DNA from 3 places in the Pseudomonas koreensis genome. Region 3 is predicted to be linked to each of the others. Evidence: riboswitches for the same ligand, from Rfam matches in the RefSeq annotation. Region 3 holds a riboswitch; each other region holds the start of a gene.
What was found. Region 3 has a riboswitch for cobalamin ahead of cobO (cob(I)yrinic acid a,c-diamide adenosyltransferase). Riboswitches for the same ligand answer to the same signal wherever they lie in the genome.

Region 1 (7,205 bases), 1.6 Mb from region 3:
AGCGGCTCGCCCAATGCCACCAGCCGCCCGCGTTCCAGCACCGCCAGGCGATCGCACTTGAGTGCCTGATTGAGGTCGTGCAGGGCGATCAGCGTAGTCACCGGCAGTGCGCGCACCACTTGCAGAATGCTCAACTGATGCTGGATGTCGAGGTGGTTGGCCGGCTCGTCGAGCAGCAGAATCTGCGGCCGCTGCGCCAAGGCGCGGGCGATGTGCACGCGCTGGCGTTCACCGCCGGAGAGGCTGCGCCAGAGGCGGTTGCGCAGGTGCACGGCGTCGACGTCGACCAGCGCTTGCTCGACGATGGCGTCATCGGCCGGCGACCACGGTTGCAGCGCCGACAACCACGGCGTGCGCCCCAGCGCCACGGCGTCGAACACGCGGATGCCATCGTCGGTATCGGCCTGCTGTTCAACCACGGCGAGCGTTTGCGCGATGCTGCGCCGGGACAATTTGCAAAGCGCTTGGCCGTCGAGCTGCACTTGGCCTGTGCTCGGTTCACGCAGGCCGGCGAGCAGTTTCAGCAAAGTGGATTTGCCGGAGCCGTTCGGGCCAACGATACCGAGGGTTTCGCCGCGCTGCACATCGAGACTGACATCATTGAGCAACTCGGCACCACGCACCTTGAAGCCCACACCAGCACAACTCAAAACCGGGTTCATCGCGCCGATCTCCGACCCACCAGAATCAGCGCGAACACCGGTGCGCCGACCAGCGCGGTGATCACGCCGACCGGAATCACCTGACCCTTGATCAGAGTGCGCGACAGGACATCGGCGGCAATCAGAAACACCGCACCGCCCAGCGCACTGGCCGGCAGCAGGCGCGCATGAGCTGTGCCGAGCAACAACCGCGCGGCGTGGGGAATCACCAGGCCGACAAAACCGATCGAGCCGACGATCGACACCATCACCGCCGTGACCAGCGCGGCGCAGCCAATCAACAGAATCTGCACACGGCGTACCGGAATGCCGAGAGAGGCCGCCGAATCCGCGCCAAAGGTGAACGCATCCAGCGCCCGGCGATGCCACAGGCACACCACCAGACCCAGCAGCGCTACCGGCACCGCCAGCCACACCGACGGCCAGCGCACACCACCGAGATTGCCCAACAGCCAGAACATGATGCCGCGCGCCTGTTCCGAGCTGGCCGAGCGGGTGATCAGAAAAGCGGTGAGGGCGTTGAACAACTGCGAGCCGGCAATCCCGGCAAGAATGATCTGCCCGGTGCCACTGGCCGAGCCGCTGACCCGCGCCAACAGAATCACCAGTACGAATGCAGTCACCGCACCGGCAAAGGCACCGGCCGACAGCGAGATCGCTCCGGCGCCGACGCCGAGCAGGGCGACCATCACCGCGCCGGTCGAGGCGCCAGCGGAAATCCCCAGCAGATACGGATCGGCCAACGGATTGCGCAGCAGCGACTGCAGGATTACGCCACAGGTCGCCAGACCGGCACCGCAGGCTGCCGCGACCAGCGCGCGGGTCAGGCGATAATTCCAGACGATGCCTTCGTCGATCGGGTCGAGCACATAACCGGCGCCCCACAGCTTGTTCGCCAGTACCTGCAACACTACGCTCGGCTCGATCGAGGTCTCGCCAATGGCCACACCGCCGATCAGCGCGGCCGACAGCGTCAACAGAACCAGCAGGGCACGGATCAGGCGTCTGCTCATTGCGACAGGTCGTAGCCGTTGATGGCGCTGGCCAATTGTGCGAGGCCATCGAAGGTGCGCAGGCTGGCCTGCATGGCCATGGCGTCGAGGATGATGATGCGGTTGTGCTTGACCGCGTCCATGTTGCGCGTCACCGGATCACTGCGCAGGAACGCGAGTTTCTTCTGATAATCGTCCGCCGGGAAACGCCGGCGATCCATGCGCGCGATGACCAGAAACGTCGGGTTGGCCTTGGCGATGGTTTCCCAACCAACGGTCGGCCATTCTTCATCCGACTCGACGACGTTGCGCACCCCGAGGGTACTGAGCATGAAATCGGGAACACCTTTGTGCCCGGCCACGAACGGCTCGATGTCCATCTCGGCGCTGGAGAACCACACCAGGGCGCTGACGTCTTTGCGCTGCTGGTTTTTCGCGGTGGCAATCGATTGCGCGAGGCTGGCCTTGAGCTGCTCATTGAGCTGTTCGCCACGCGCCTGCACGTCGAAAATCGCCGCCAGTTGGCTTACGCCTTTGTAGATGCTGTCGATGCGAAACGGCGCCAGGCGCGTGCCGTCCGCACCGACGAGGTTATCCTTGGCTTCGCAATCGGAGGGCAGCAGGTAGGTCGGAACCTTCAGTTCATGGAACTGCTCGCGGGTGCCGACCGCGCCTTGCGGGCCGACCATCCATTCCAGCTCGACGGCAACCAGCTCCGGGCGTTTGCCGATCACCGCTTCGAAACTCGGTTCGTTATCGGCGAGGCGCTCGATCGTATTGTTTTGCGCTTTGTATGTGCCCAGCACGTCGTTGAACCACAGCGAAGTGCCGACGACCTTATTGCCCAGACCCAAGGCGTAGAGCATCTCGGTGCCGGCCTGGCCGATAGTTACCGTGCGAGTGGGTGCGTGTTGAAAGGTCAGGCTGCTGCCGCAGTTTTCCACGGTGAGCGGATACGCGGTCGGCGCCGCTTGCGCGAGGGCGCAAAGGCTCAGACCGGTGAGCAGGGTGGCAACGCGGGGCAGCAGCATGGGGCAGTCTCCAGAGGGAACCGTACGGGAGCGGGCGGGTACGGTTTGGAAACACACCTCGGGCGCGGTCGTGGAAATTGCGCAAGGCCGGCACGGGGAAAATGCGCACGGCACGATGTCCTTCCCGGACACCCCGCCGGTTAGTCAGTCACTGTGCCGGCAGGTCTCCTGACTGATGCGTCATCGCCATGCTCCGGCCTTCCCGGGGTTCACCCAGTGGCAGTCGAGGAGCAGGCTCGGCACCTACAGTTGCGGGGGCAGTTCCGATTGATGCTGTGCAAGCATTTCGGATTCCCTGTTAATTCCGTGTGGAAACCGGCGCGGGCATGTTAGTCGATCAGGCCGGTGAAGGGGAGCCGAATCTGCCGTGTTTTCATGCCGGAGCGTTTGCAATCTTGGGCAATGTTTGGCTAGTATACGAACCATATACATATCGTATTGGATTCATATATGGGCATCGTAAAGATTTCAGAGGACATGCACGAGAATCTGCGCATCTCCAGCAATGCACTGAGTCGCTCGATCAACGCGCAGGCCGAGCACTGGATGCGCATCGGCATGCTCGCCGAGCTGCACCCCAACCTCGACCACAGCGCCATTTGCCGCCTGCTGATCCGCGCCGAACAGAACGGCGGACTGGATCTGCATCAACTGACCCAGGAAGCCGTCAGCGCATGAGAAACCAGATCAGGATCAACACCCCGGCCGACATCGAAAAATCCCGCACCGCCGGCAAACTGGCTGCCGAAGTGCTGGCAATGCTGGTGCCGCATGTGAAGGCCGGCGTGACCACCGATGAGCTCGACCGGTTGTGCAACGACTACATCGTCAACGTGCAGAAAGCCGTGCCGGCCAACGTCGGTTATCACGGCTTCCCGAAAACCGTCTGTGCATCGGTCAACGATGTGGTGTGTCACGGGATTCCGTCGGGCACGCCGTTGAAGGACGGCGATATCGTCAACCTCGACATCGCCGTGATCAAGGACGGCTGGTTCGGTGATACCAGCCGCATGTACGTGGTGGGTGAGGCGACCGCCGAAGCGCAGCACCTGATCAAGACCACCTACGAGGCCATGTGCGCAGGCATTCGCGCAGTCAAACCGGGCGCGACGCTGGGCGATATCGGCCATGCGATCCAGCGCCTGGCGGAGGCGGAGGGCTTCAGCGTGGTCCGCGAGTATTGCGGTCACGGCATCGGCAAGGTCTATCACGATGAGCCGCAGATCCTGCATTACGGCTTTCCCGGTCAGGGTCTGAAACTCAAGGCCGGGATGATCTTCACCGTGGAACCGATGCTCAATGCCGGCAAGCGCCATGTGAAGAACATGCCGGACGGCTGGACCGTGCTGACCAAGGACGGCTCGTTATCGGCGCAGTGGGAACATATGGTCGCGGTGACGGAGACCGGATTCGAAGTGCTGACGGCGTGGCCGGATGAGATTGACGGCTACGGCGCTATTGTCTGAGACCGCGTCGGCTGGTTCCCTCACCCTAGCCCTCTCCCAGAGGGAGAGGGGACTGACCGAGGTGTTCTTGCGAGATACGCCGAGGTGCGATACCGAGTCGAACTCACATTTTGAACAGCATGAAGATCGGCTCCCTTTCCCCCTCGCCCCCCTGGGGGAGAGGGCTGGGGTGAGGGGGTAGATCCAACTGACTCAGCGCAATCAGTGGGCCCCTGCGGCCTTGTTCAAATCGCTCTCAGCCCACTCGGTATAAACACAGGCATCCGCCGTCGCCCAGCGAACCCGCACCGGGTCGCCAGCCTTGAGCGGCATGCCCGCTGCCGACAGGGCTTTCACCGTCATCGACGTCCCGCCCGCCGTCACCACGCTGCACGTCTGGCTCTCACCGAGAAACAGCACCTCCACAACGTTCGCCGAAACCTCATTCCAACCCGCCGCCAGCGGCTCATCCAGCGCTTGCTGCGTGCTCAGCGCCAAGGCCTTTTCCGGCCGCACCATCAGCAGCACATCCTGATCAGTGTGCAAGCCCGCCGTCAGCCGAATCGACAATGATTGCCCCTCGAAACTCGCTGCCGCATTACCTTGGGCCTTGAGCTTGAGGAAGTTCGAATTGCCCAGAAACGACGCGACAAACGCATTCGGCGGGTTCTGATAGAGGTCATAACCACTGCCCAGACCGACGATCTTGCCGTGGCTGAAAATCGCGATGCGCTGCGACAGACGCATGGCTTCTTCCTGGTCGTGGGTCACGTAAACGATGGTGATGCCCAGGCGCCGGTGCAATTGGCGCAATTCATCCTGCAAGTCCTCGCGCAGCTTCTTGTCCAGCGCGCCCAGCGGTTCATCCATCAGCAGGATGCGCGGCTCGTACACCAGCGCCCGGGCGATGGCGACACGTTGCTGCTGACCACCAGACAGTTGCGAAGGGCGGCGATGGGCGAACTGTTCGAGCTGCACCAGTTTCAACATTGCATCGACGCGTTTTTCGCGCTCGGCCGCAGCGAGTTTGCGAATCGCCAACGGGAAGGCGATGTTGTCGCGCACCGACAGATGCGGGAACAGCGAATAGCGCTGGAAGACCATGCCGATGTCGCGCTTGTGCGGGGGCACGTTGACCAGCGACTGGCCATTGACGAGGATCTCGCCGCTGCTCGGTGTTTCAAAGCCGGCGAGCATCGACAGCGTCGTACTCTTGCCCGAGCCGCTGGAGCCGAGGAAGGTGAGGAATTCACCGTCCTTGATGTCCAGCGAGATATTGTCGACGGCCGCAAAATCGCCGTAGTGCTTGTTCAGGTTGCGCAGGCTGACCAGGGGTTTGTCGTTCTGCTGGGATGCGTCTTTGATCACGGCACTCATGTCGTACTCCTGGGCGCTCAGGCGCTGATTTCGTTGCGCCGGCGCAGGGCGGCGGCGATCACCATGACCAATACCGACAGGCCGATCAGCAGCGTCGAAGCGACGGCAATCACCGGGGTCAGGTCCTGGCGCAGGGTGGTCCACATTTTCACGGGAAGGGTTTGCAGGGTCGGGCTGGCCATCATCACGCTGAGCACCACTTCGTCCCACGAAACCAGAAAGGCGAAGAGGGCGCCGGCGACCATGCCCGGACGGATCGCCGGAAACGTCACCTTGAACACCGCTTGCAAGCGCGAGGCACCGCAGATCACCGCGGCGTCTTCAATCGACTGATCGAACAGCTTCAGCGAGTTGATGATCGAGATGATGGTGAACGGCAGCGCAACGATCACATGGCTGACGACGAAAGCGAACATGGTCCCGGTGTAGCCGAGCTTGAGAAACAGCGCGTACACCGCCACAGCAATGATCACCAGTGGCACGATCATCGGCAGGGTGAACAGGCCGTAGAGCATCTCGCGGCCGGGGAAGCGTCCGCGCACCAGCGCAAACGCCGTCGGCAAACCCAGGGCCACGGCACAAATGGTGGTCAGCACGGCAACCTTGAGGCTGGCGGCAGCGGCGTTCATCCAGTCGGGGTTGGAGAAGAACTGGCCGTACCATTTCAGTGTCCAGCCCGGCGGCGGGAACACCAGCCACTGCGAGGAACCGAACGACAGCAGCACGATGAACACGATCGGCAAAAGCAGGAACAGACCGATCAGCCCGGTGGTGGCGTAGAGGCCGAAGCGCATCCGGCGGCTCATCGCATTGGGAGTCAGGAGCATGTCGGCTTACCTCGCGTTACTGGCGCCAACCGGAGATTCCGGCTGAAGCTTCAGGTAGAAGTAGAACAGCACCAGGGTGATTGCGATCAGCAACGCAGCGCCGGCACTGGCCAGGCCCCAGTTGAGGAAAGACTGCACCTGCTGAATGATGAACTCCGGCAGCATCATGTTCTGCGCCCCGCCTAGCAGCGCCGGGGTGACGTAGTAACCGAGCGACATCACGAACACCATCAAACCGCCGGACGCCAGACCCGGCCGGCACAGCGGCAGGAACACCCGGAAGAAGTTGGTCCACGGACTGGCGCCGCAGATAGAGCCGGCCTGCAGGATCATCGGGTCGATGGCCTGCATGGTCGCCTGCAGCGGCAGCACGATGAACGGGATCATGATGTAGCTCATGCCGATCACCACGCCGGTCAGGTTATGCACCATTTCCAGCGGTTGATCGATGATGCCCATGGCCATCAGCGCCTTGTTGATCACCCCCGAGGCTTGCAACAGCACCAGCCACGAATAGGTACGGGCGAGCAGGCTGGTCCACATCGACAGCAGCACGATGTTGAGGATCCAGCGCCCCCAGCCGCGCGGCACCAGGGTGATCGCCCAGGCCAGCGGAAAACCCAAGAGCAGGCTGAACAGCGTCACCAGTCCGGCCACCGAAAAGGTGTTGAGCAGCACCCGCGCATAGGCCGAGTTGGCGAACAGTTGTTCGTAGTTGCCAAGCCCCGGCACCGGTTCCAGCACGCCGCGCAGCAGCAAACCGATCAGCGGCGCCAAGAAGAACAGGCCGAGGAACAACAGCGCCGGGACGAGGTTGCCGGCGCCGCGCCAGCGTTGCTTGAAGGCCGAGCCGGAAGCGCCAGCAGCGCTC
Region 2 (7,205 bases), 890 kb from region 3:
CTGGCCGGACAAGGTACGGCCGGAGGCGTCGGTGATCGTGCCGGAAATCATGATCGGCAGTTCGATGTGCAGTTCTTCGAACACACCTTGTACGGCGAAGATCGCCGCTTTGGCGTTGAGGGTGTCGAAAATGGTTTCGATCAGGATCAGGTCGGCGCCGCCCTCGATCAGGCCCTTGGTGGCTTCGGTGTAGTTTTCCACCAACTCATCGAAGGTGACGTTGCGGTAGCCGGGGTTGTTGACGTCGGGCGACAGCGAGCAGGTGCGGCTGGTCGGGCCGAGCACGCCGGCCACGAAGCGCGGCTTGGCCGGGTTTTCGGCGGTCTTGGCGTCGGCAATCTTGCGCGCCAGACGTGCGCCTTCTACGTTTAACTCGTAGGCCAGCTCTTCCATGCCGTAATCGGCCATGGAAATGCGCGTGGCGTTGAAGGTGTTGGTTTCGAGAATGTCGGCGCCGGCGTCCAGATAGGCTTTTTCGATACCGCCGATCACGTCCGGACGGGTGATCACCAGCAGGTCGTTGTTGCCCTTGACGTCACTCGGCCAGTCCGCGAAGCGCTTGCCGCGATAATCCTGCTCTTCGAGCTTGTAGCTCTGGATCATTGTGCCCATCCCGCCGTCGAGAATCAGGATGCGCTCTTTGAGGGCTTGCTTGAGAGCTTGAAGGCGGACGCTGCGATCGGACATGTGGACTACTCGAAAAGACCATTACGAAGGAGCGGGATCATAGCAAACCTGTGCGCTTTTAGAGCATGTGCCGCTTTTGCATGAATATCGCTCATGTTGGTACGAGCGTCATAACGGTAGAATCGCAGCCTTTTTTTACCATCGGGATCAGCAGCATGCCGTACCGCGTCATCAGTTTATTGTTGCTGGTCCTGAGCGGGAGCGTCGCGGCGCAAGATCCCGCTGTTTCTTCTTCTATCTCCTACAGCCGGGATATCCAACCGATCTTCACCGAGAAATGCGTGGCCTGCCATGCCTGCTACGACTCGGCGTGCCAGCTCAATCTGGGCAGTGGCGAAGGCGCCGGCCGTGGCGCGAGCAAGATGCCGGTGTATGACGGCGAACGCACCCGGGCCGCGCCGACTACGCGTTTGTTTTACGACGCGTTCGGCAAACGTGCGTGGCAGCAGAAGGATTTCTACTCGGTGCTCGACGCCCAGGGCAGTCAGGCCGCGCTGATGGCGCGCATGCTCGAACTGGGCCACAAGACACCGCTGACGCCGAACGCCAAGCTTCCCGAAGACATTGTCCTGGGGCTCAACCGCAGCAACCTGTGTCCGATGCCTGGCGAATTTGACGCTTACGCCGGAGCGCACCCGAAAGAGGGCATGCCGCTGGCCGTTACCGGCCTGACCGATCAGCAATATCAGACCCTGCAGCGCTGGCTGGCGTCTGGCGCGCCGATTGACGAGCAGAGCCTGGCACCGAGTGCGCAAGAGGCGCTGCAGATCGCGCAGTGGGAAAACCTGCTTAACGCCCCCGGCGCGCGGCAAAGTCTGGTCGGGCGCTGGCTGTTCGAACACTGGTATCTGGCCCACATCTACTTCAAGGGCGGCGAGCCGGGGCATTATTTCCAGTGGGTGCGTTCGCGTACGCCGAGTGGGCAGCCGATCGATCTGATCGCCACTCGCCGCCCCAACGACGACCCGGGCACGCAGGTGTATTACCGCTTGTGGCCGGTGCAGGGAGTGATCGTGCACAAGACGCACATCACTTATCCGCTGAGCGCGGCGAAAATGGCCCGGATCAAAAGCCTGTTCTACAACGGTAACTGGCAGGTCAACGCGCTGCCGGGCTACGGGCCACAGAGCCGCGCCAATCCATTTGCCACTTTCGAGGCCATTCCGGCGCAAGCGCGCTATCAGTTCATGCTCGATAACGCCGAATACTTCGTCCGTACTTTCATTCGCGGGCCGGTGTGCCGCGGGCAGATCGCGACCGACGTGATCCGCGACAACTTCTGGGCGCTGTTCCAGGCGCCGGAACATGACCTCTATATCACCGATCCGAACTACCGCGGCCAAGCCACGCCGCTGCTGGCGATGCCCGGGCAGAACGACGATGTCGGCAGCGTGCTGAGCCTGTGGCGCGACTATCGCGACAAGCGCAACGAATACGAAGCCCTGCGCCGCGACAGCTACGCCGATCTGCCGGCACCGAGCTGGTCGACCCTGTGGGCCGGCAACGACAACGCCTTGCTGAGCATCTTCCGCCACTTTGACAGCGCCTCGGTTACCAAGGGTTTGATCGGTGAGGTGCCACAGACGATGTGGCTGTTCGACTATCCGCTGCTGGAGCGCACCTATTACCAGCTCGCGGTCAACTTCGACGTGTTCGGCAACGTCTCCCATCAGGCGCAGACCCGTTTGTATTTCGACCTGATCCGCAACGGCGCAGAGCAGAACTTCCTGCGCCTGATGCCCGCCGACTCACGCGAGGATTACCTCAACGATTGGTACCAGGACGGCGGCCAGTTCAAGATGTGGCTCGATTACGAGGCGATCGACGACGATAAACCGACTGCGCTGAAACTCGAGGAAAAAGATCCGAAACGTGATTTCGCCTTCCAGTTGTTGACGCGCTACGGCGATCTGAATGCGCGGCCGGATCCGATCAATCGCTGTGACGGCGCTTATTGCTCGCGGCCGAACATCGATCCGGCGTTGCAGAACGCCGAGCAGGCCTTGAGTCGTCTGGCCTCGCGTCCGGCAGCCGGGCTGAAAGTCATCGAGCAAATGCCCGAAGCGACCTTGCTGCGCGTCGAAACCGCCAGCGGCAAGCGCGAGGTCTACAGCGTGCTGCGCAACCGCGCCCATAGCAACGTGGCGTTTTTGCTCGGTGAATCGCATCGTTATCAGCCGGGGCTCGACACCCTCACCATCTATCCGGGCGTACTCACCAGCTATCCGAACTTCATGTTCAATGTGCCGGCCGAGCAGGTTCCGGCGTTTGTCGATGCCATGGAAAACGCCAAAGACGCCAATCGCTTCGAGAACATCGTCGAACGCTGGGGCATTCGCCGCAGTCATCCGCAGTTCTGGTTGTATTTCCACGATCTGAGTCAGTACATCCACGAAACCGAACCGGAGGAAGAGGGCGTGCTGGATATGAATCGGTACGAGAATCTTTGAGTATTCGCAGGCGTGTGCCCGAGATTCTTTCCCGACAAAAATACTAGGACTTTGTCAGCCGCGCCGATTGGCGTAAACTGCGCCCAAGCCTGCGAGGAGTTTCCATGACCGCCATTACTATTACCGACGCCGCCCATGATTACCTGGCCGATCTGCTTTCCAAGCAGAACACCCCGGGCATCGGCATCCGCGTCTTTATCACCCAGCCTGGCACCCAGTACGCCGAAACCTGCATTGCCTACTGCAAGCCGGGGGAAGAAAAACCCGAAGATACGGCGCTGGGGCTGAAGAGCTTCACCGCGTACATCGATTCGTTCAGCGAAGCGTTTCTCGATGATGCCGTTGTCGACTACGCTACCGATCGCATGGGTGGTCAGTTGACCATCAAGGCGCCCAACGCCAAAGTGCCGATGGTCAATGCCGACAGCCCGGTCAACGAGCGCATCAATTACTACCTGCAAACCGAGATCAACCCGGGGCTGGCCAGCCACGGCGGCCAGGTCAGCCTGATCGATGTGGTTGAAGACGGCATCGCCGTTCTGCAATTCGGCGGCGGTTGCCAAGGCTGCGGCCAGGCGGACGTCACGCTAAAGGAAGGCATCGAGCGCACCTTGCTCGAGCGTATCCCGGAGCTCAAAGGCGTCCGCGACGTGACCGACCACACGCAGAAAGAAAACGCCTACTACTAAGGTGTTCACTGCGAACATGAAAAACGGCGCCCCGTGAGCGCCGTTTTTTATGGGCAACATTTTTGATCGTGCCCACGCTCTGCGTGGGTACGCAGCCCGGGACGCTCCGCGTTCCACTCACGGTCGATACAGATGCGCATGCCCGGCGCGATACAGCGATGACTCGCTGAACACCTCGCTGCCCAGCACCCGCCCGACCAGAATCAGCGCCGTGCGCCGAAAGCCCTTGGCCTCGACCTTCCCGGCAATGTCCGCCAGCGTCCCCACCACCCAATCCTGGTCCGGCCACGTCGCCCGGTGAATCACCGCGATCGGGCAATCCGCGCCGTAATGCGGCAGCAGTTCAACCAGTATCTTTTCCAGATGATTGACCCCCAGATGGATCGCCATCGTCGCGCGATGCTGCGCGAGGCTGGCGAGTTCTTCGCCTGCGGGCATCGGGGTCTTGTCGGCATAACGGGTCAGAATCACACTTTGCGAGATGTCTGGCAGGGTGAGTTCAGCACCGAGCAGCGCTGCGCATGCGGCTGTGGCAGTGACGCCAGGGATTATCTCGAAAGGAATGCTCAGCTCACGCAAATAGCGGATCTGCTCGCCAATCGCTCCGTACAGACCCGGATCGCCGGAATGCACGCGCGCGACATTCTGGCCTTTGGCATGGGCTGTCTTGATCACATCGATGATCTGTTCCAGATGCAGTTCAGCGCTATTGACCACGGTTTCAGCTTGGTGGCCTTCCAGCACTGCTGCCGGCACCAGCGAACCGGCGTAGATAATCACCGGGCAGGTGCGGATCAGGCGCAGGCCTTTGACAGTGATCAGTTCCGGGTCGCCGGGGCCGGCGCCGATGAAGTAGACGGTCATCGTTGAATCCTTGGTAAGAAGCGCAGCCGCACTGCAGATGAAGCGTGCTCATGATCGCTGGCGGGGATTATCGGGATTTTATGCAGCGCCGGCCAACGCCAGAGTGGCCTGGGCATATTTTTGCCGGGAGATCAGCAATTTTGCCGGCGCCTGAATCAGTTGCTCGGCCACGGCCAATGCGGCGCTTTCGGCGACGCCATAACAACCGGTGCGTTCGAAAGCGATCTGCGAATGATGGCTGAGGCGCGACTGGTAGACGGCCAGTTCGGCACTGCTGAAATACCGCAAGGGCAGGTTCAGCTGTGTGGCCAGTTCCAGCAGGCCCGGTTCGTCGCGCTTCAGATCGATAGTGGCCAATGCCTTGACCGCTCGAAGTTCGAGGCGATGCGCCTGCAGGGCCTGATCGAGTAACGCGCGCAGCGTGCTGGCCGGGCAGCCGCGCTGGCAGCCGAAGCCGACCACGAAGGTCGGCGCTGCGCGGTCATCGGTCATGCCTGATCGTGCCCTGCGCTCTTGCGGCGGAACAACCACGCACTGATCAGGCCCAAGGCCAGCCAGAACGCGACATTGGTCAACTGCGAAGCGATTTTGAATTGAGTTTCCAATGCTTCGGGCGCGAGCATGGCATGCACCTGTGGTTGTGGCGCACCGATCACATGGGGCACGGCGAGAATCGCCGCACCGAGGATCTTCATCAGCCAGTGACGGCTGAAGGCGATCAATGCCAGACCGACAGCGGTTGAAGCAGCGGTGCCAATCCACCAGATCTGCCGCGATGTCAGATCGGCGGCCGCCGTGCCCGGCAATTCAGGCGGCAGGCCCAGCGTCGGGGCGAGGACGAACGTGGCGTAACCGGCCAGCCCCCAGAGCAGCCCTTGCGAGGTTTTCGTTGGGGCACGCAGGGTGTAAAGGCCTGCGAGCATCAAGGCGAAGCCGACCGCCACCACCAGATTGCCACCGGTGGTCGAGACTACGCGCTGCCAGCCATCTTCCGGCTCCCACGCTTCAGCGTCATGGCTGTGGGCGGCGGTACCGGCGGTGTGTTCGTGAACTTCGGCGACTGGTGCGGAATTCTCAAAGGTTTCGGCCTGAAGAATCAGCGGTGAAACCCAGAAACTCTGCAAGAGTGTGAGTAGCAGGGCAGCCAGCAGGCCGGCGAAGCCTGCGGTTTGCGCAATACGCTTGATCATGTCGGCAGGCCTCAGTGGCACGGGAAGGCGGCGCTGTGGCGGGTATCGTGGGCGGCATTGTGCACTGCCTCGATGTGCGAGAAACCGGCGAACCAGACCAGGCTGGCACCAAGGATCGAGGCGAAGAGGGCGGCAGTCACGCGTTGGCCCAAGGTCGTGGTGCTGGAGATGTGGTCAGTGTGACTGACGGTATTGCTGATGATCGACATAGCGCTTCCCTCTGAAATGTCAGCGGGTGAATAGAGCGCATGAAAATCCCTGCGAGCCGCGCACGCAGGGATTTCGAACAGCGCCCGCCCACCGCGGGTTTGTTTGTGGTCAGCTACGCTTATGCGCGCTGGGTGTTGCGGGCCGGTCTCCGGGCTCGCGAGGGGTTGGCTTGTCGCCGACCTGCAAGCGTCACCTTCCCATGCCTGGGCACAGTGGCTTTGACGCTTCGCTCGCTTACCGTTGCGGGGGCAGCACCGGACTGACATGGCTTTTGAGTAAAGCACATGATTCACCGGTTTCCCGTTTCACCCTGTGAAGGGCACCCGTAACAAGGGGGGCAGGAGAACATGGGTTTGGGTTTTTAGTCAATTTTGGGGGGCAGATCCGTTGCTGCGGGTGTTGCTGATTACGGTTTCGCCCTTACGGCGAGGCACTTTTTCCAGACGCCGAAAAAGTACCCAAAAAGGCTTCGCCCTGACGTTCGGCCCGCTCGCTGGGGCTCGGGGTTCCTTCGCTGCGGGATCGATCCTGGCGCAGCGGCTCCGGTTTGCTTCGCTGCACCTACACTCGCTGTGTACGACTGCGTCGTACGGTCGCTGCGCTCCCACGCCCGGATCAATCCCTCCACTCAGCCTGCCGACGGGCTCTGAGATCAAGATCAAAAGCTACTCGAGCTTGCGCTCATTGTGTTGAGTGGTGAAGAGCGTGCGCTTGGCTTGAGTTTTGTATTGGATTCGCCCCTCACCCCAGCCCTCTCCCTCCGGGAGAGGGCTAGGGTGAGGGGCTGTTGATCTGGCTTTTGCTTTTGCTTTGCTTTGGCTCTTGATCTTTTGCCCCTTCGGCAGGCTTCGTTACGGGATTGATCCGGGCGTGGGAGCGCAGCGACCGTACGACGCAGTCGTACACAGCGGAAGGAGGTGCAGCGAAGCAAACCGGAGCCGCTGCGCCCGGATCGGTCCCGTAACGAAGGTACCCCGAGCCCCAGCGAGCGGGCCGTACGCCGGGGCAAAGCCTTTTGGGTCACCTTTTCGGCGTTTGGAAAAGGTGACTCGCTGTAAGAGCGAAACCGCCAGCGGCAGCACCCGCAGCAATGGATATGCCTCCAATCCCAAGAC
Region 3 (7,205 bases):
TGTTGCAGGCAGCTTGCTTGCGCTTCGAGCAGATGGGCGAACCGGCGGTGTATCTGCCGCTGGCCGAGTTGATGGACCGCGGCGTGGAAATCCTCGACAACCTTGAACAGTACGAACTGGTCTGCCTGGATGATTTGCAGGTGATCGCCGGCAAGGCGGACTGGGAAGAGGCGATGTTTCATCTGTTCAACCGTCTGCGTGACAGCGGCCGGCGCCTGCTGATCGCCGCGTCCACTTCGCCGCGCGAATTGCCAGTGAAGCTGGCTGACCTGAAATCCCGCCTGACCCTGGCGCTGATCTTCCAGATGCGCCCACTTTCCGATGAAGACAAATTGCGTGCGCTGCAATTGCGCGCCTCGCGTCGTGGTCTGCACCTGACCGATGAGGTCGGGCACTTCATTCTCACTCGCGGCACGCGCAGCATGAGCGCGTTGTTCGATCTGCTTGAGCAACTCGATCAGGCTTCTCTGCAGGCGCAACGCAAGCTGACCATTCCCTTTCTCAAGGAAACCCTGGGCTGGTGATAGTGGGCTTTTGCCAGCTTTCAGGCGCCAGAAAACCCTGTTCCAAGGGTCGCTTCACCGGCCAGGCGGTTTAAGCGCTTAGATGTAAACGCGAAACCGGGAAGTCACATAAAGTTCGATTGAATTTGCAAATGAGGACGATAGCGGGCATAGTCTCGGCTTCTTTACAACTACCAGCCACGGTCGTGCCCATGCTAAAGCGCTTCGCACCCCTCGTGCCTCTCGCACTCGTTACCCTGTTATTCGGTTGTGCTGCTCATTCTCCGGTTCAAGAGCCGCCGCAACAGGTCAAGAATTCTGCTACTGCCCAGTCCTCCGTTATTTACCAGGAAGAGCTGGACACCGAAAAAGAACTCAACCAGTTCAACGGCAGCAAGCCTTATCAGCTGCCTGTGCTGGCTGACAGCATCCTGGAACGCGGCATGTCCCTGATCGGTACCCGTTACCGGTTCGGCGGTACCTCTGAAGCCGGCTTCGATTGCAGCGGTTTCATTGGTTACCTGTTCCGCGAAGAGGCCGGCATGAACCTGCCTCGCTCCACTCGCGAAATGATCAACGTTGACGCGCCGCTGGTGTCGCGCAGCAACCTTGAGCCGGGTGATCTGCTGTTCTTCGCCACCAATGGTCGTCGCGGTCGTGTCAGTCACGCCGGGATCTACCTGGGCGACAACCAGTTCATCCACTCCAGCAGTCGTCGCAGCGGCGGTGTTCGCATCGACAGCCTCGGTGACAGCTATTGGAGCAAGACCTTCATCGAAGCCAAGCGTGCACTCGCCATGGCGCCGACCGTGGTCACCGCTCGCAAGTAACCTGCATGTCGCTGCGTTCGCGGCGACAAAACGGTCCGGCAACGGAGTAGACGTAAACTTTACAAGGTGAAGTTAAAGTCTTACTTGAAGTTTGCCGCGTAGCCGCTAGAATCCTGAATCTATATTGATGGCAAACCGCCTGCGTGATGACGCAGGCGGTTTTGTTTCTGCCCATTCTGCAGAGAAAGCCGCAGCCAGATCAGGATGTTCTGCTTATGACGATGTCGGCCCGCCTCACCTTGATCATTTGCGCCGCGCTGCTCAGCGCCTGCGCCAGCCGTACACCGCCGCCAGCCCCCGTGGTTCGCGCGCCGATCGTGTTCGGTCCTTCCCAGGCTGTTTCCCCCGTTGCCGAAGACGTGCTGTTCCGTGCCCTCGGCCTGGTCGGTACGCCGTATCGCTGGGGCGGCAACACGCCGGATTCCGGCTTCGATTGCAGCGGCCTGATCGGGTTTGTCTACCGCGACGCGGCAGGGATTTCGCTGCCACGCTCGACCCGCGAAATGATCGTCATGCAGGCGCCGAATGTTGGCAAGGAAGGCTTGCAGACCGGCGACCTGATCTTCTTCGCCACCAATGGCGGCTCGCAGGTCAGTCATGCGGGGATCTACGTAGGCGAGGGGCGCTTCGTGCATGCACCGGCCACGGGCGGCACGGTCAAGCTCGACAGCCTGTCGAAGACTTATTGGCAGAAAGCCTATTTGAGCGCCAAGCGAGTGTTGCAGCCGGGGCAGTTGGCGCATAACCCTTAGTAAGGCAACACAAAAACCAATGTGGGAGCGAGCTTGCTCGCGAAGGCGGTGTGTCATTCAATTCAACATTGACTGATCCGACGCTTTCGCGAGCAAGCTCGCTCCCACAGTTGTTATGTGTCGAGCGGTAAGTTATTTGGCAGAAGACACTCGCCAAATTTTGTTCCCGACATCATCCGCCACCAGCAAGCCACCTTGCTGGTCGATCACCACGCCCACCGGGCGGCCCAATGCGTTCTCGTCCTTGTCGAGGAAGCCGGTCAGCACATCCACCGGTTGCCCGGTCGGTTTGCCGCCAGTGAACGGCACGAAAATCACCTTGTAGCCACTGTGCGGTTTGCGGTTCCACGAGCCGTGCTGGCCAATGAATGCGCCTTCCTTGAATTGCGCCGGCAGGCTGTTGCCCTCGGCGAAGGTAAGGCCCAGCGAAGCAGTGTGCGGGCCAACGGCATAATCCGGCGCGATGGCCTTGGCCACCAGATCGAGGTTCTGCGGTTTGACCCGCACATCGACATGTTGTCCGTAGTAGCTGAACGGCCAGCCATAGAAACCGCCGTCCTTGACCGAGGTGATGTAGTCCGGCACCAGATCGCTGCCGATTTCGTCACGCTCGTTGACCGCCGTCCACAGTGCGCCGCTGGTGGGTTCCCAAGCGAGGCCATTGGGGTTGCGGATGCCCGAGGCGAAGATCCGGTGATTGCCGGTTGCGCGATCGACTTCCCAGATAGCCGCGCGGCCTTCTTCCTGATCCAGACCGTTTTCGCCGACGTTACTGTTCGAGCCGACGGTGACGTAGAGCTTGTTGCCGTCCTTGCTGGCAATAACGTTTTTGGTCCAGTGGTGATTCAACGTGCCACCCGGCAGGTCGACGACTTTGATCGGCTGGGTCTTGATCTCGGTGGCGCCCGGCTCGTAGTTGAAGCGCAGCAGGCGGTCGGTGTCGGCGACGTACAAATCATTGCCGACCAGCGTCATGCCAAACGGCGAATTGAGGTTCTGCAGAAACGCCGTGCGGGTTTCTGCGACGCCGTCGTGGTCGGCGTCGCGCAGCAGGGTGATGCGGTTCGGGCTGGGTACGCCGGCACCGGCCTTGCCCATGACTTTCTTCATCACCCAGCCGCGAATGCCTTTGCTGTCATCGGGCTTGGGCGGCGCGTTGGTTTCCGCCACCAGCACATCGCCGTTGGGCAGCACATACAGCCAGCGCGGATGATCGAGGCCTTCGGCAAACGCGGCGACCTGAGTGCCGGCCGCTGCGGTCGGTTTCGTGCCTTGCGGCCAGCCCACCGCCGGGGCGATGTTCACCGTCGGAATCAGCGTCTTGTTCGGTTCGGGCAGTTTAGGCGACGGTCCGGTGCCGTCGGAGACTTGCAGGCTGGAGGTTTCACCGCAGGCGGCGAGCCCGCCAGCGACGGCGATGATGAGAGCGAGTTGGGCCTTGCGCATTGCTGATCTTCCCTATGAATGCATTCCTAATCATAGAGGAGGGCGCAGGCCCGATGGTTCAACTGCTCAACTGCGGGCTTCCTTGAACAGTACGGCGATGCCTGGATGATAGTTGCCCGCGTCGCTGCGCAATTTGCGATAGGCGTAGGGGAAATACCAGGCCATCGCGCAGGTGTGCTCTTTTTGCAGGTCATCGACCATATCCTGCAGCTCTTCGGGACTGGCGCTGTGCTGGACTTTTTGCGGGGCAATGAACAGGCAGCCGAGCTTGAGATCGCTGGCGTAGCTGATGCGCTTGGCATCAAGGGTGATGTCGAGCAAGGCCTGGCTCAGGTTGAGGTTGTTGACCCGTGGCCAGCGTTGCGTGGCCTGAATGAACGCGCGGTCTTCGCTACCGGCAATCAGCAGATTGGCGCGGGCGTTGCGTTCGCCTTCTTCGTTCTGTTTGCGTGTAGCCGTGTCGCTCAACGTCACCATTTCAGCCATCCACGCCGCTGCCGAGAGCAGGCCGAGATTGGCTTCTTCGTCGTGCCAGTAAGGCGTGTCGTTGTCGCCGCGCACGCTGTTGTAGCGATCGATACAGTCAAACCAGCGTTCCAGCACCGGGCGCAGGAATTCCAGGCGGGGATTGCTGATGATCATGCCTTGCATCGTCGTCATCCTTATTGTTGTTGTAGATGTTTCGAGAAAACATGGCTCTTTGATATCACTTGTCACAGTTTGGCACAAGGTTGCCGCTGGATAATTAATCAGCGGCACTTATTCGCGCTCGAGACGCCTGTTTAATTGACGCTCCATCCCCAACCCTCTAACCTTCGCCGCTTGTTTCAGGTGCTCTGTGACCCAGTGTCGACAGAGTGAAACAGGGAAGCCGGTGAGGGTGGACTTCAAGCGAAGCCACGACGATCCCGGCGCTGCCCCCGCAACGGTAAATGAGTGAAGACTGCGCCTTGAGCCACTGCCTCGAAAGAAGCGGGAAGGCGCGCAGTCCGGCAGATGCCGCTCATGAGCCCGGAGACCGGCCTGATCCATCTCAGCGGCATCACGGTGGGCGATGCCAGGCTTTTTGCCGTCTATTCTTGTGCCTGCCCGCCGTTATCCAGCCTCAACGGAGAGCTCCCCCCATGACTGATTCCCCCGAGCGCGACGAGCGCCATCTGGCGCGCATGCAGCGCAAGAAAGCCGTGATCGACGAACGCATCGCCAATTCACCCGACGAGTGCGGCCTGGTGCTGGTGCTGACCGGCAATGGCAAAGGCAAGAGCAGTTCGGCGTTCGGCATGCTCGCCCGTGCCATGGGCCACGGCATGCAGTGCGGTGTGGTGCAGTTCATCAAGGGCCGCAACAGCACCGGCGAGGAATTGTTCTTTCGCCGCTTCCCCGAGCAGGTGCGTTTCCACGTCATGGGTGAAGGCTTCACCTGGGAAACCCAGGATCGCCAGCGCGACATCGCGGCTGCGACCGCGGCCTGGGAAGTCTCCCGCGAATTGTTGCGTGACCCGGCGATCGGACTGGTGGTGCTCGACGAGTTGAACATCGCCCTCAAGCACGGCTACCTCGATCTCGATCAGGTGCTCAGCGATTTGCAGGCGCGCCCGCCGATGCAACATGTGGTCGTCACCGGTCGCGGCGCCAAGCCGGAAATGATCGAGATGGGCGACACGGTTACCGAAATGGGCATGCTCAAGCACGCTTTCCAGGCCGGGATCAAAGCGCAGAAAGGCGTCGAACTTTGAAGCAACCACGTCACTGCCCGGCGGTGCTCATCGCCGCGCCGGCCTCCGGCCAGGGCAAGACCACCGTCACCGCTGCGCTCGCCCGTTTGCATCGCAATCAGGGGCGCAAGGTGCGCGTGTTCAAATGCGGCCCGGACTTTCTCGACCCGATGATTCTCGAGCGCGCCAGCGGTGCGCCGGTGTATCAACTGGACATGTGGATGGTCGGCGAGCAGGAAAGTCGCCGGCTGTTGTGGGAAGCCGCCGGCGAGGCCGATCTGATTCTGATCGAGGGCGTGATGGGCCTGTTCGACGGCACGCCGTCCAGTGCTGATCTGGCGCGCCACTTCGGCGTGCCGGTGCTCGGCGTGATCGACGGCACTGCCATGGCGCAGACCTTCGGCGCTTTGGCGCTGGGCCTGGCGAAGTATCAGCCGGACTTGCCGTTCGCCGGCGTGCTGGCCAATCGCGTCGGCACCTTGCGCCATGCGCAATTGCTCGAAGGCAGCCTCACCGAAGGTTTGCGCTGGTACGGCGCACTGTCCCGCGAGACCGGCATCGAATTGCCGAGCCGCCACCTCGGTCTGGTCCAGGCCAGCGAATTGAATGATCTGGATCTGCGTCTCGACGCGGCCGCCGATGCCCTCGCCAGCAGTTGCCAAGTCGCGCTGCCACCAGCCGTTGAATTCGCCGCGCCTGATGTCATCGCCGCCGAGCCTCTATTAAAAGGTGTGCGCATCGCCGTCGCCCGCGATGAAGCGTTCGCCTTCACCTATGGCGCCAGCCTCGATCTGCTGCGGGCGATGGGGGCCGAGCTGCAGTTCTTCTCGCCGATCCGCGACACGCAATTGCCCGAGGCGGACAGCCTGTATCTGCCGGGCGGTTATCCGGAGTTGCACCACGTCGCGCTGGCGCAAAACACCTCAATGCTTGCAGCGATCCGCGCGCACCATGCGGCGGGCAAGCCGTTGCTCGCTGAATGTGGCGGGATGCTTTATCTGCTCGATTCGCTGACTGATGTCGAAGGCACCCGCGCTGAACTGGTCGGTTTGCTCAAGGGCGATGCGGTGATGCAGAAGCGTCTCGCGGCGCTGGCGTTGCAGGCGGTTGAATTGCCGGAGGGGGCTTTGCGTGGGCATACCTATCATCATTCGCTGACCACCACTGAGCTGGCGCCGATTGCCCGGGGCTTGAGCCCGAATGGCGGGCGTGGCGCCGAGGCGGTTTATCGTGAGGGGCGGATGACGGCTTCTTATGTGCACTTTTATTTTCCGTCGAATCCGGTGGCTGTCGCTGCGCTGTTTGCGCCGAACTTTGAAACCGCTATCGCGAGCAGGCTCACTCCTACAATGGATCACCTGAACCCTGTGGGAGCGAGCTTGCTCGCGAAAGGGCCATGACCGACAACACATTCTCCGAAGCCGAACGCGCTGCGGTCTACAAGGCCATCGCCGAACGCCGCGACATGCGCCACTTCACCGGCGGCACCGTTGAACCGGATCTGCTGCGTCGACTCTTGGAAGCCGCCCACCAAGCCCCAAGCGTCGGCCTGATGCAGCCCTGGCGCTTCATCCGTATCAGCGATCGCGCTCTGCGCGGGCAGATCCGCGATCTGGTGGAAGCAGAACGCATCCGCACCGCCGAAGCCCTCGGCGAGCGCAGCGATGAGTTCATGCAGCTCAAGGTCGAAGGCATCAACGATTGCGCCGAAGTGCTGGTCGCGGCGCTGATGGACGATCGCGAAAAACACATCTTCGGTCGGCGCACGTTGCCGGAAATGGACATGGCCTCGTTGTCCTGCGCGATCCAGAATCTGTGGCTGGCGTCCCGTGCCGAAGGCCTGGGCATGGGCTGGGTCTCGCTGTTCGAGCCGCAGGCCCTGGCGGACTTACTCAAGTTGCCGGCCGGTGCCAAGCCGCTGGCGGTGCTGTGTCTGGGGCCGGTCAAGGAATTCTATCC

Region 1: another riboswitch for cobalamin. It lies ahead of J2Y90_RS20745 (ABC transporter substrate-binding protein); the one in region 3 lies ahead of cobO (cob(I)yrinic acid a,c-diamide adenosyltransferase).
Region 2: another riboswitch for cobalamin. It lies ahead of J2Y90_RS17895 (CbtB domain-containing protein); the one in region 3 lies ahead of cobO (cob(I)yrinic acid a,c-diamide adenosyltransferase).

The regions. Positions count from the first base shown of each region.
Region 1 covers NZ_JALJWP010000001.1:4,714,012-4,721,216, reverse strand. The annotation lists gene J2Y90_RS20755 (ABC transporter ATP-binding protein) at 1-662, opposite strand, end outside; gene J2Y90_RS20750 (FecCD family ABC transporter permease) at 659-1,675, opposite strand; gene J2Y90_RS20745 (ABC transporter substrate-binding protein) at 1,672-2,685, opposite strand; cobalamin riboswitch at 2,827-3,020, opposite strand; gene J2Y90_RS20740 (ParD-like family protein) at 3,136-3,363, shown strand; gene map (type I methionyl aminopeptidase) at 3,360-4,151, shown strand; gene J2Y90_RS20730 (ABC transporter ATP-binding protein) at 4,353-5,507, opposite strand; gene J2Y90_RS20725 (ABC transporter permease) at 5,525-6,334, opposite strand; gene J2Y90_RS20720 (ABC transporter permease) at 6,341-7,205, opposite strand, start outside.
Region 2 covers NZ_JALJWP010000001.1:4,019,354-4,026,558, forward strand. The annotation lists gene metH (methionine synthase) at 1-687, opposite strand, end outside; gene J2Y90_RS17870 (fatty acid cis/trans isomerase) at 843-3,137, shown strand; gene nfuA (Fe-S biogenesis protein NfuA) at 3,242-3,826, shown strand; gene cobM (precorrin-4 C(11)-methyltransferase) at 3,944-4,690, opposite strand; gene J2Y90_RS17885 (cobalamin biosynthesis protein) at 4,769-5,182, opposite strand; gene J2Y90_RS17890 (CbtA family protein) at 5,179-5,880, opposite strand; gene J2Y90_RS17895 (CbtB domain-containing protein) at 5,892-6,089, opposite strand; cobalamin riboswitch at 6,213-6,432, opposite strand.
Region 3 covers NZ_JALJWP010000001.1:3,125,224-3,132,428, forward strand. The annotation lists gene hda (DnaA regulatory inactivator Hda) at 1-524, shown strand, start outside; gene J2Y90_RS14055 (C40 family peptidase) at 716-1,333, shown strand; gene J2Y90_RS14060 (C40 family peptidase) at 1,549-2,085, shown strand; gene J2Y90_RS14065 (PQQ-dependent sugar dehydrogenase) at 2,218-3,531, opposite strand; gene J2Y90_RS14070 (hypothetical protein) at 3,598-4,182, opposite strand; cobalamin riboswitch at 4,344-4,572, shown strand; gene cobO (cob(I)yrinic acid a,c-diamide adenosyltransferase) at 4,656-5,267, shown strand; gene J2Y90_RS14080 (cobyrinate a,c-diamide synthase) at 5,264-6,646, shown strand; gene bluB (5,6-dimethylbenzimidazole synthase) at 6,643-7,205, shown strand, end outside.